DNA from 3 places in the Clostridium senegalense genome. Region 3 is predicted to be linked to each of the others. Evidence: riboswitches for the same ligand, from Rfam matches in the RefSeq annotation. Region 3 holds a riboswitch; each other region holds the start of a gene.
What was found. A riboswitch is a leader RNA that binds a small molecule or an ion and turns the genes downstream of it on or off. The one in region 3 is predicted to bind lysine.
Positions count from the first base shown of each region.

Region 1 (4,226 bases), on a different contig from region 3:
TTAATCAAATAATTGCTACTATGAAGGGGAACAACTAATGGAAAATTATGAAGAATTACTAAAGGTTTTATTAGAAGCTGTAAAGGATAAAGGATCAAATGCTACAATTGGTGGAAATTCATCTGAAATTCCAGTAGGTGTTTCTAATAGACATGCACATCTTTCACAAAAAGATATAAATACTTTATTTGGCGAAGGTTATAACCTTACAAAACTTAAAGATTTATCTCAACCTGGACAATATGCATGCAAGGAAACTATAACAATTTGTGGACCAAAAGGTGCCATTGAAAAGATTAGAATCCTTGGACCAGCAAGAAGTAAGTCTCAAATTGAAGTGCTAATGGGAGACTGCATTAAACTTGGAGCAGCACAATATGTAAGATTGTCTGGAGAATTAAGCAAAACAGCTGGAATTACACTAGTTGGACCAAAAGGTTCTGTTCAGCTAGAAGAAGGTTTAATAGTTGCACAAAGACATATTCATATGACACCTGAAGATGCTAAAAATTTAGGCGTGTGTGATGGAGAGATAGTATCAATAAAATTTGATGATTTAAGAGGCGGAACATATAGCAACGTCGCTATTAGAGCTAATGATACTTCAAAGCTTGAATGCCATCTTGACATAGAAGAAGCTAATGCAATGGGCATTAACTCAAAATCAAAAATAACAATAGTAAAATAAGAAAACCACAAGATTAAAATAAGAGTTTATAATTAAAAAGGTAATATCATTAAAATAAGAGTTTATAATTAAAAATAAAATAAAAAAATAACTATATTTAGGAGGATTTTCAAATGAAATACGATGCATTAGGAATGATAGAAACAAAAGGTTTAGTAGGAGCAATAGAAGCAGCAGACGCTATGGTTAAAGCTGCAAATGTATACTTAATAGGTAAAGAATATGTTGGAGGCGGACTTGTAACTGTTATGGTTAGAGGAGATGTTGGAGCTGTTAAAGCTGCTACAGATGCTGGAGCTGCTGCTGCACAACGTGTTGGAGAATTAACATCAGTTCATGTAATACCTCGTCCACATTCTGAGGTTGAAGTAATTCTTCCAACAGCTAAAGAAGCTACAAAATAGTATTTTAATTAAAATAAAGGAGTTATTGCAAAATTAACTTGTAAAAGTTAATGGAGCAATAGCTCCTTTTTATAAAAATTTAGTTAAATAAAATCAGATTAATTATTTTAGGTTAATAATAGAAAATAAATATTTTATAAAAAGATTTGCATATGAGTTTGTTAGTACAAATATAAGTAGAAATAAAATAGATTTATATTAAATAAAATATAAAACTGTTGACAAATATAAAAATCATATGTAAAATAACGTATTAAATAAAAGAATATTGATTGTAGAGGTCGCGATAGTTATAAGTACCAATAATGAGGTAAGCACAATGATTTATTGGAAAAGGAGTTATCGCCGAAGGATATAACTTATGCTTTAAGGTTATATACCTGGGTATGTATAAAATATATGCATAACTGTCACAAGTTTAAATTGTGTTGAGCTACATTTGAGGAATAAATGGTATATTTATATTGATTTTATGTCCCCTTAAGTGTTACTTAAGGGGTTTTTTATATTTAAAAAGATATACACACCCTGTAGCAAAAGCAAAATACCAAAAATTGGGAGGAAACTATTATGAAATTACAAGGAACTATGTTGGTAAGAGAAAATGAATTGTATATAGGGGGTGTAAGTTGTAAAGAACTTAGAGAAAAATATCAAACACCACTTTACGTATTTGATGAAGAGTTAGTTAGAAATAACTGTAGAGAGTATGTAAAACATTTTAGAGTAAATAAAGAAAATAATAGAGTGGCTTATGCAGGTAAAGCATTTTTACCTATATATATGTGTAAGTTAATAAATGAAGAAGGGTTATATCTTGATGTAGTATCAGGAGGAGAATTATATACAGCATATAAGGCCCAATTCCCTATGGAAAAAATATTATTTCATGGAAATAATAAAACAATAGAAGAAATAAAAATGGGTGTAGAACTAGGAGTTGGAAGATTTGTTGTAGACAACTATTATGAATTAGAATTATTAGAAAAAATTTGTGAAGAAAAAGGTAAAAAGCAAGCTGTTTACTTTAGGATAACTCCTGGAATAGAAGCGCACACACATGAATATATAAAAACTGGACAAATTGACTCTAAGTTCGGATTTACGTTATCAAATGGAGAGTTATATAACGCATTAGAGAAATTGAATAATTATAAAAATATAGAGTTGGTAGGGATACATGCGCATATAGGGTCACAAATATTTGAAGTAGAGCCGTATTTAGATGAAGTTAAAATAATGATGAACTTAGTAAAAGAAATAAAGGAATCCTATAATATAGATATAAAAGAAGTAGATTTAGGTGGAGGGATTGGGGTTTATTATACGGAAGAAGATAAACCGAAAACAATAAAAATATTCTGTGAAGCTATAATAGAAAAAACAGAGGAAGTATGTAAAAAAATTGATATAAAAGTACCTATTTTAATAATAGAACCAGGAAGGTCAATAGTAGCAAATGGGGGAAGTACAATATATACAGTAGGAGCTATGAAACATATAAAAGGTATAAGAACTTATGTAAGTGTAGATGGTGGAATGACAGATAATATAAGACCATCTTTATACCAAGCAGGATATGAATGTGCAATTGCTAACAAAATAGGGGAAAAGAGAAAAAACCAAGTTACAATATCAGGTAAGTGTTGTGAAAGTGGTGATATACTTATAACAGATACTAATATTATGGACATAAAAAGTGGAGATATATTAATAGTTTCATCAACTGGTGCATATGGATATTCAATGGCATCAAACTACAATAAAATAACAAAACCAGCAGTAGTATCAGTACAAAATGGAAAAAGTAAATTAATATGTAAAAGACAAAGCTATGAAGATTTATTTAAATTAGAAGTAGTATAAAAGAAAAAAATTAAAAAATAGAATGTTAAAGTTAAACCCACAATTTTAGAAATTAAAATTGTGGGTTTATAAAAATATAGAAATATAAAAAATTAATTTGTAAGAGCTACAATAGGTTATTTAAAGTTTATTATTAGTTAAGATGTCGAAATAAACAGAAAAAGATATATACAACTATTCGAAATATTAATAGTTAAAACTTATCTATTTTAAATTTAAAAATTTTAGAATAAATATTAATTAAAAATGAATTTTATAAATATTTTATAATTTTACAACAATAAATATTTTCTATAATAATTACTTTAAAAATTACATTTTATGTATTTGAAAACAGTGAAACAAAAAAAATATTTAAAATTATAATATTATATTAAATAAATTATCATTAATAATAAAAAAATTTAATAAAATAAAATTTTTTTTAATAATTATATGAATAAAATTACATTTATTCAATAAAATTATTTTAATATAATTATTTGACATATATATTTTTTTTATATATTATTTTAGTCACAAGAAAAAATATACATGTCAAATAATTTTTTAAAGGAAAGATTTTATGAATATAAAAAAAGATGACAAAGAAATAATAAATAAGATAATACAATTATTTAAACCATATAAGTGGAAAATAATACTAGTTATTACTTGCATAATAATATCATCTGCTTTAAGTTTAATAACTCCGTTTATTAATCAAAAGTTAATAGACGAAGGGTTAGTTATGAAAAATTTTGATATTATTACAAAATATTCTATATATACATTGATGTTAATAATTATTATTCAATGTCTGGGTATAGTTGAAACTAAATATCGTTCTTATATAGAAAATATATTGTCATATAATCTTGAAAAAGAAGCTTTTAAACATACTTTAAAACTTAAAATGGATTTTTTTTGTAGTACAAATTATGCAGAAATAATGAGTAATTTAAGAACTGATATCAATAATATATCTCAAATAGCTAACCAAAGTACATTTTATATTGTTACAAGTATTTTTAGAATTATGGTAGGAATTGTAGGGTTAATAGTTATAGATTGGAGACTAAGTATTTTAGTGATGGTAGTAACCCCAGTAAGGTATTTCCTTGTTAAATATCTTGCTAAGAAAAAAAAGAATATATTTGAAGAAATGATTGAAAATTATGAAAAATATTATCGTTGGTATGGTGATACAATTGGTGGAGTTAAAGAGATAAAAATTTGGGGATTAGAATCATTAAAAACTGGTGAACTTATAAAACAACAAAGAAATA
Region 1 is NZ_JAHLNC010000001.1:1,008,375-1,012,600, reverse strand. Features, by position in the region: gene KQI36_RS04760 (acetaldehyde dehydrogenase (acetylating)) at 1-38, shown strand, start outside; gene KQI36_RS04755 (phosphate propanoyltransferase) at 38-688, shown strand; gene eutM (ethanolamine utilization microcompartment protein EutM) at 802-1,092, shown strand; lysine riboswitch at 1,360-1,536, shown strand; gene lysA (diaminopimelate decarboxylase) at 1,663-2,958, shown strand; gene KQI36_RS04740 (ABC transporter ATP-binding protein) at 3,524-4,226, shown strand, end outside.
Region 1: another riboswitch for lysine. It lies ahead of lysA (diaminopimelate decarboxylase); the one in region 3 lies ahead of kal (3-aminobutyryl-CoA ammonia lyase).

Region 2 (4,226 bases), on a different contig from region 3:
TTTGGCATGTTAATGCAAATAATAATGATGAGATATGGATATCAACATCCGATGGATTAAATAAATTTGATAAAAGAACGGAAACGTTCACAAGATATTACATAGAAGATGGATTATCATCTAACGAGACCAGATATATTTATTTTGATAGTAAAGATAATATGTGGATTGGGTCAAGAAATGGACTAACTTGCAGGGATAAGAATGGAGTATTTAAAGAAGAAAAAGAAATTTTTAAAAAGGGTGGATTGACAGATGAATTCATAACATCTATATATGAAGATGATAAAGGAAATTTATGGATTGGAGCTGCCTTAAATGGTGGAATTATAAAATATAATAGAGAAAAAGGAACAGTGAAAAATTATACAAGTCATATAGTGGATGATAATTGTTTAAGTATGAATAGTGTTAAATGTATAAGGGGAGATGATGTAGGAAATTTATGGATAGCCACTAATTATGGATTAAATAAATTTAATCCTAAAACAGAGGAGTTTACAGTATATACAGAAAGTGAAGGATTATCTAATAATTTTGTTTATGGTCTTCTTATAGATGAAGAACAAAATCCATGGATGAGTACTAACAATGGTATGTCAAAGTTAGATATAAAACAAAATAAATTTTTAAAATTTAATGTAACAGATGGATTGCAAAGTAATGAATTTAATTCTTATTCTATGTTTAAAAGTAAATCAGGAGAAATGTTTTTTGGTGGAATTAATGGATTTAATACATTTTATCCTAAAAATCTGAATCAAGATAATTATATTCCAAAGGTAGTTATTAAAGAGGTTTTATTTAATGGAAATATACTAAAGTATAATAAAAACATTACACTTAAATATAATGAAAATCACTTTAATGTAGAATTTTTTCTTCCAGAATACAATAATACATCTAAAACTGAATATTGCTATAAATTAAATGGATTTGATAAAGAATGGGTATATTGTAAAAATAGAAATTACGGTAATTACACTAATATACCACCAGGAAAATATGTATTTACAGTTAAAGCAAGAAATACTGCAGGGGTTTGGAGTGAGGAAACTAAGTTATCGATAAATATAATGAATCCGCCTTGGAAAACTCCTATTGCATATTTTATTTATATTTTAATATTAACTTTACTTATATATATAATATGGAATTATGTAAATATATTAGAAAAGATGGTTCATCAAAGAACTTTGGAACTTAATACAAAATTAAAGGAAAATAAAAAATTATATGACAAATTAATAGAGACAGAGAGATATAAAAATAACTATTTTATTAATTTATCGCACGAATTAAGAACTCCATTAAATGTTGTTATGTCTACACTTCAACTTTTAAATAGGTTTACTATAGATAGAATAGCAATACAAAATGAAAAAATGATATACTATTTAGATGTCATGACAAAGAATTCTAATAGATTGCTAAGGCTTATAAATAATATAATTGATACATCTAAGATTGATTCAGGAAGCTATAAAATTCATATACAAAAGGTAGATATAGTTTATTTAGTTGAGGAATTAGCGTTATCTATGAAAGAATTTATAGAGGATAAAGGCATAGAGCTTATAATTGATCCTGAGATTGAGGAAAAGATTATAGAGTGTGATCCAAGTGATATTGAAAGATGTATTATTAATTTAATAGGAAATTCAGTTAAATTTACTAATAGAGGTGGACTTATAGAAATAAAGATATTTGATAACGGTGATACTGTTTCAATATCTGTAAGAGACACTGGTGTTGGTATAGACAAACAGAATCATGAAAGTATATTTAATAGATTTTCACAAGCTTATGATAAATCGTCAGAAGAGCATGGAGGAAGTGGGCTTGGATTAACACTTACAATGCAATTGATAAAACTTCATAAAGGAACTATTGAGTTGAAAAGTGAATTAGGTAAAGGAAGTGAGTTTATAATAACTTTGCCACTTTATCAATAATGTTTAATGAATGAAAAAAAAGAATATATATTTAATTCTGAAAAAGATAATATCTATTGACTTAAAAGTTTAAAGGATGCATAATAATACATATATTAAAAGTAAATAATTAAGATAGAGGAGCAAAATTAAAGAGTATTATTATGGAGATAAGCACGATGAAGTAATAAGAAAGGGAATTTTGCCGAAGTTAATAGTGTATGCTTTAAGGCTATTGGCTGGTTTTATATAGAATATATATAAAACTGTCACAAAATATTTTGTGGAGGGCTATTACTTTATAAACTTTGAAGATTATTTTTAAAAGGAATTCGAAGCCATAAGTATATGCTTATGGCTTTTTCTTTTTTAAAATGTGAATAATTATTCAGTTTATTCAATGTGTATGTATCTTGGTTAATTACTTATGGGAATTAATAATTGAGCAGTTATTATGGATTACCTAATAAAATGCCCATAAGGAGGAAGCGTAATGAAAAACAATGAAGAGTTACAAAGAGGTTTAAAATCACGACACCTAAACATGATTGCAATGGGAGGTGCAATAGGGACAGGCATATTTCTTGCAATGGGGGATACCATACATAAGGCAGGGCCAGGAGGCGCACTAATAGCATATGGGTTAATTGGTGTTATGGTATATTTTTTAATTACTAGTTTAGGTGAAATGGCTACATATATGCCTATATCTGGTTCTTTTAGTGCTTATGCAACAAAATTTATAGATCCATCATTGGGATTTGCACTTGGTTGGAATTACTGGTATAACTGGGCAATAACAATAGCTGCAGAGATGGTAGCTGGTGGTTTGATAATGAAATATTGGTTTCCAGATGTAAAGCCGGTTATCTGGAGTATTGTATTTTTAACTATAATAGTAGGGTTGAATTTATTATCTTCTAAAGCTTTTGGTGAATCAGAATATTGGTTTGCTAGTATAAAAATTATAACAGTAATAATATTTTTATTAATTGGAGTTTTAACTATTTTAGGAATAATAGGCGGAGAAAAAATAGGATTTAAAAACTTTACTGCAAATGGAGGACCTTTTGTTGGAGGGAAGAATTCAATATTTATGATTTTTTTATTAGCTGGATTTGCTTTTCAGGGAACAGAACTTGTTGGTGTTGCAGCAGCTGAAAGTGAAAATCCAGAGAAAACTATACCTAAAGCAGTAAGTACTATATTTTGGAGAATATTAATATTCTATTTAGGAACGATTGTTATTATTGGGGCTATAATACCTTATACAGAGTTAGGAGTAGAACAGAGTGCCTTTACGGTTGTTTTTGAAAGGGCAGGAATATCTATGGCTGCATCAATAATGAATGCTGTAATTTTAACATCTATATTATCAGCAGGAAATTCTGGAATGTATGCATCAAGTAGAATGTTACATGCTATGGCTAAAGAAGGAATGGCACCAAAAACTTTTGCAAAAACCAATTCAAAAGGAGTTCCTGTTAATGCTATAATATTAACTACTTGTATTGCATCAATATGTTTTTTAACAGGAATTTTTGCAGAAAATACAGTTTATGTGTGGTTAGTAGCGGCATCAGGATTAGCAGGATTTATAGCTTGGGTAGGTATTGCACTTTGTCACTATAGATTTAGAAGAGCTTATATAGCACAAAATAAAAAATTATCTGATTTAAAATATAAAGCTAAGTTATACCCATTAGGACCAATTATTGCATTGGTAATGTGTGTAATAATAATAATAGGACAAGGATATAGTTATTTAAGTGGGGATACAATAGATTGGCAAGGATTGATAGCATCTTATATTGGATTACCATTATTTATAATTTTATATGGTGGATATAAAATTAAAAATAAGACTAAAGTAGTAAAATTAGAAGATGTTGATTTGAAATATAATGAAAAAGATGAAAATAATAATAAAATAGCATAATTAAAAAGTAGATAGTGGAGAGGATAATAAAATTGAACAAATATTTTATTTGAAATTATATTATAACTTTATGGTTGTAACCTAAGCCTAAAAAAACTCTTCACTATCTATTAATTACATGTAATATTTAAATTTTTCTTTAATGTATATGTGAATGGAATTATGTTATTGGCAAGATATCCTTCAAAAAATATGTAGAATGATAGTGTAGCAGCTATGAAATAATGTGATTTAATGGTATTATTATACTAATAATAAATTATAAATTCTAAATATTTTGATTAAAATAATAAAAGAATTTAAATTATCTAAAAAAATTATATAGTTATACGTAAGACATATTATTAAAATAC
Region 2 is NZ_JAHLNC010000006.1:167,438-171,663, forward strand. Features, by position in the region: gene KQI36_RS11815 (ligand-binding sensor domain-containing protein) at 1-1,955, shown strand, start outside; lysine riboswitch at 2,063-2,236, shown strand; gene KQI36_RS11820 (amino acid permease) at 2,428-3,873, shown strand.
Region 2: another riboswitch for lysine. It lies ahead of KQI36_RS11820 (amino acid permease); the one in region 3 lies ahead of kal (3-aminobutyryl-CoA ammonia lyase).

Region 3 (4,226 bases):
TGTGAACATTTTTCTTAAGTTCTCATTTTCTCTTATTTCTTGAAGAGTTATTTCTGCATGTCCTATAGTATAGCCATTACCAACCATCATAGTTACGTCTTTACCTACACCTTCAGCTCCTAAAGCTGCTTTTGCAAATCCTGTTGCCATTGAGAAGAAGTAAACTGTTCCTCCATCTCTAACAGGTAATATTGTTGACATTTCTGTATTTTGTACATTTACACAGTTAAATGAAACATCAACTTCTTTTCCATTGTTATGAGCTAAAGCTTTTTCCATAACTTCAACTGGTTTAGTTGCGTCTCCTATAACTATTTCTAATGTTGGTCCAAAGTCTAATTTTTTAAGTCTTGCAGCTTCATTTTCATCTCTAACTAATGCAATAACTTTTCCTGTTGGTCCAACTCTTTTAACTGCTTCATAACAGCAAAGCATTCCTGATTTACCAGCTCCACCTAGTATTACTACTGATTCACATGGTTTAACAAGTTTTGCAACTTGTGCTGGTGCTCCAGCTACATCTAGTGCAGCTAATGCTAATGTTTCTTCCATATCTTCTGGAAGTTTTGCATATATTCCACTTTCAAATAATATAGCTTTTCCTTTTATTTGAACTCTGTCTATTTCTGGTTTAATGTCTATTATTTCTTCTATTTTTAATGGAGTTAATGATAAAGATACTAATGTTGCTATCTTATCTCCAACTTTTAAATCTATTTTTCCATCTAATTCTTTTCCTATTTTTTCTATAGTTCCTATTAACATTCCGCCTGATCCAGTTACTGGATTTTGCATTTTTCCTCTTTCAGCAACTATTTCTAATATTTTAGCTTTTATTTTTTCAATATCGTGTCCTGCTTCTTCTTCTATTTGTGTAAAACTAGCAGAATCAATATTTAAAGCTTGTACATCTATTAATATCTCGTTATCATAGATGTTCATATCATTGCTTATTTTTAATGCTGGTTGTGGTAATACACCTTTTGGTTCTATAACTCTATGTGTTCCGTATTTGCAACCTTTATTCATAATTATCCCCTTTCAAAATCACGTTTTTCAACACGTTTTTTCTATCCGTTTTTTATAATATTTCTCTATATAATTAAATTCCCCAAAATAACTATATTAAATCTAACCCTAATTTTTACCTTATTAACTTAATGGTTTAAGGTTTAATAACTCTCTAGCTTCAGCTGGTGTTGCTATTTCTCTGCCTAATTCTTTTGCTATTTTAGCTACCTTTTCAACTAATTGAGCATTAGATTCTGCTGGCACACCTTTTGATATATATACATTATCTTCAAATCCAACTCTTACATGTCCTCCAGCAAGTATTGACATTGCAGCTAATGTAAATTCATTTCTGCCTATTCCTGAAACTGTGTAAGTGCTTCCTGCTGGTATACTATCTTTCATGAATAAGAAGTCTCTCATGTCTGCACTTATACCACCATTTACACCCATTACAAAGTTAAAGTGCATAGGTTTCTTAATAAATCCCTTTTTCTCTAATCTTATTGCCATATCGATCATACCTTTATCAAAAACCTCTATTTCAGGCTTTACATCAAAAGCGATCATTTTTTCTCCAAATTCTTTTATTGTATTTTCTGTATTAACAAAAATTTCGTCTCCACCAAAGTTACAAGTACCACAATCAAGTGTTGCCATTTCTGGTTTCAATTCAACTGGTTGAAGTCTTTCTGCATTAGACATTCCAACCGCTCCACCTGTTGATGGTTGAATTATAACATCTTTACATCTTTTTCTTATTTCATCAATACAAGCTTTAAATCTTTCCTTACATTGAGTTGGTTTACCGTCGTCTTCTCTAACGTGTAAGTGAATTACACTTGCACCTGCTTTATATGCTTTATATGCTTCTTCACCTATTTCTTCAACAGTATAAGGAACATTTGGATTATTTTCCTTTGTTACTTCTGCTCCACATATAGCAGCTGTAATAATTAACTTATCCATATTTTTCCCCTCTTTTCAAAACACATTAATAATTTAATTTGGCGTCTGTATACACATACAAATAAATTATTGTTATTTTTTTAACAAGTTTTTTATAACTAAACGTTATCATAGTATGTTTAAAATTTTACTTTATCCAGTTAGTCTTTAGAACTTCCCTGTAATAAAGGTTTTTCCCATAATCTATTGATATTTTTAACCCTTTTAAACGTTCTTATTGAAATATTAATATATTAAACAATTTACTAAATCTTTTTATATAAAACTTTCATTCTATTTCTTATTTATTATTTCCTATTTTCTTTTTTTGTCTTTTGGTACTACACAAGTTCCGCTAGCTTTACAAACAACTATTGGTTCTTCTAATACGTCACAAGCTGAATCATTTATATCTGGTCTTGGAACTATAACTTTTCTAGCTTCAAAAACCATTTTTCTTGAACTATTTCCTACTTTAACGATTTCACCTACAGCTTCTATATAATCCCCTGCATAAACTGGTGCTAAAAATTCTACGCTATCATAAGCTTTGAATAATCCTTCATCACCATCATTGATAATTAATAATTCTGTTGCTACGTCTCCGAATAATTGTAACATACGAGCACCGTCAACTAAGTTTCCGCCGTAATGTGCATCATGAGCACTCATTCTCATTCTAATAATAGATTTCATATGTAATCCACCCCCATATAATAATTGAAATACAATGTTTTGTATAAAATAATTTTATACAAAATAAAAAAGCACTGAAAATTTCAGCACTTATCAGAGCATTATATAACATATTCTTTTAATTTCAAAAGATTATATAATACCCATTGATGCAATGAAATTTAACATAATTCATCACACAAATAGCGCACCATAAAATCTTATGACAGTTGCAGAAATATCCTTTCTACACCCAAGATTAAACTTAAGAACAACTTTAATCTTTCGGCAAATAAACCCTTCACAATTATTATCAGTGGTTCTTCACTTTATCACATAATTGTTAGCCTATTATTTGCTCCTCTATTTATGTACAATATTTAGTTTGGCTATAGAATAAATTTTAACGGCAATTTCACCGTCTATATATATTATAATATTCATTGTTTTAAAAATCAATATTATTTTCAGAAAATTTTATTTTGTTTCGACAATTTTAAGTTAAGTTAAGTATTTTTCGATTAATTTTTTATATATTTTTTCGTATATTTGAAATTAAACAACTTTTAGTTTAGTATCATTTTAATTTTTTTCAAATATTTTATTGAGCTAAAGTTTCATTTTTCATCATTTTACTATCATAATATCTTATTTTTTACATATTACTCAATTTTTAACTTAGATTATTCTGTCTCCTTCAATACTCGATATTAGACATAATCACTTTAGTTTTTATGATTAAATTAATATTAAAACTTTAAAAGTTGAAGAAAAAATCAGACAGGACTAAAATTAATTTTAATCCTGTCTGATTTCATAATTCTAATTGTATTTATTTAATATCTAAAACCCTAAATATGTCTTTTACTGTAACAGTTAAATTTACTTTTTTATCTTCACCATCTATTGTACCTATAAATTTATAAATACCAACTTTATTGCTATCTAAAGCAGTGCTATTCCAAACAATATTAAACTCTTTTGTAGTATTATCACTCATTGTAGCCTTAACTGTTGTAGGGAATGTAAATTTATCACCTTTTTCTATTACCGCACTTATGTCATCTAATTTTTCTATTACCGGAATTACTTTAACAGTTAAAGTAACTTCTTTACCCATAGCTACTCCAGTATAAGATTTTGTTCCTATTTTTGATGTATCAATCGATCTTACATCCCATTCAGCAAAAATTTCTTTTTCTCTTCCGTCTGTAAGTAATGCTGTCACTGTTGTAGGTAATTTAGCTTGTGATTTATGTTTTACTTCAATATCTTTATCTATAACATATTTTATTTCTCCATAGCCCATTTCCTTTTTTAACGTATCCATTACAGAATCATTTATTACAGTTTGTCCACCTAATATATATATTTCTTTTGACATTTGACCTCTTATATATTCAAAATTACCATTTTCTATAATGCTTCCATTTGTTAATATTAATGGTGACTTAGTTTTTCCTGCTAAGGCACTACCTGCTAAGGCATCAGGATAATTCATACCAGTTGCAACATAAGCAGTATCAAAGCTTATATCACTAATAAACTTTTTAAATATATTAGCATTTGTTTCAAATCTATTTGCACCTGAA
Region 3 is NZ_JAHLNC010000011.1:6,934-11,159, forward strand. Features, by position in the region: gene kdd (L-erythro-3,5-diaminohexanoate dehydrogenase) at 1-1,029, opposite strand, end outside; gene kce (3-keto-5-aminohexanoate cleavage enzyme) at 1,153-1,980, opposite strand; gene kal (3-aminobutyryl-CoA ammonia lyase) at 2,275-2,655, opposite strand; lysine riboswitch at 2,831-3,008, opposite strand; gene KQI36_RS15535 (cell wall-binding repeat-containing protein) at 3,467-4,226, opposite strand, start outside.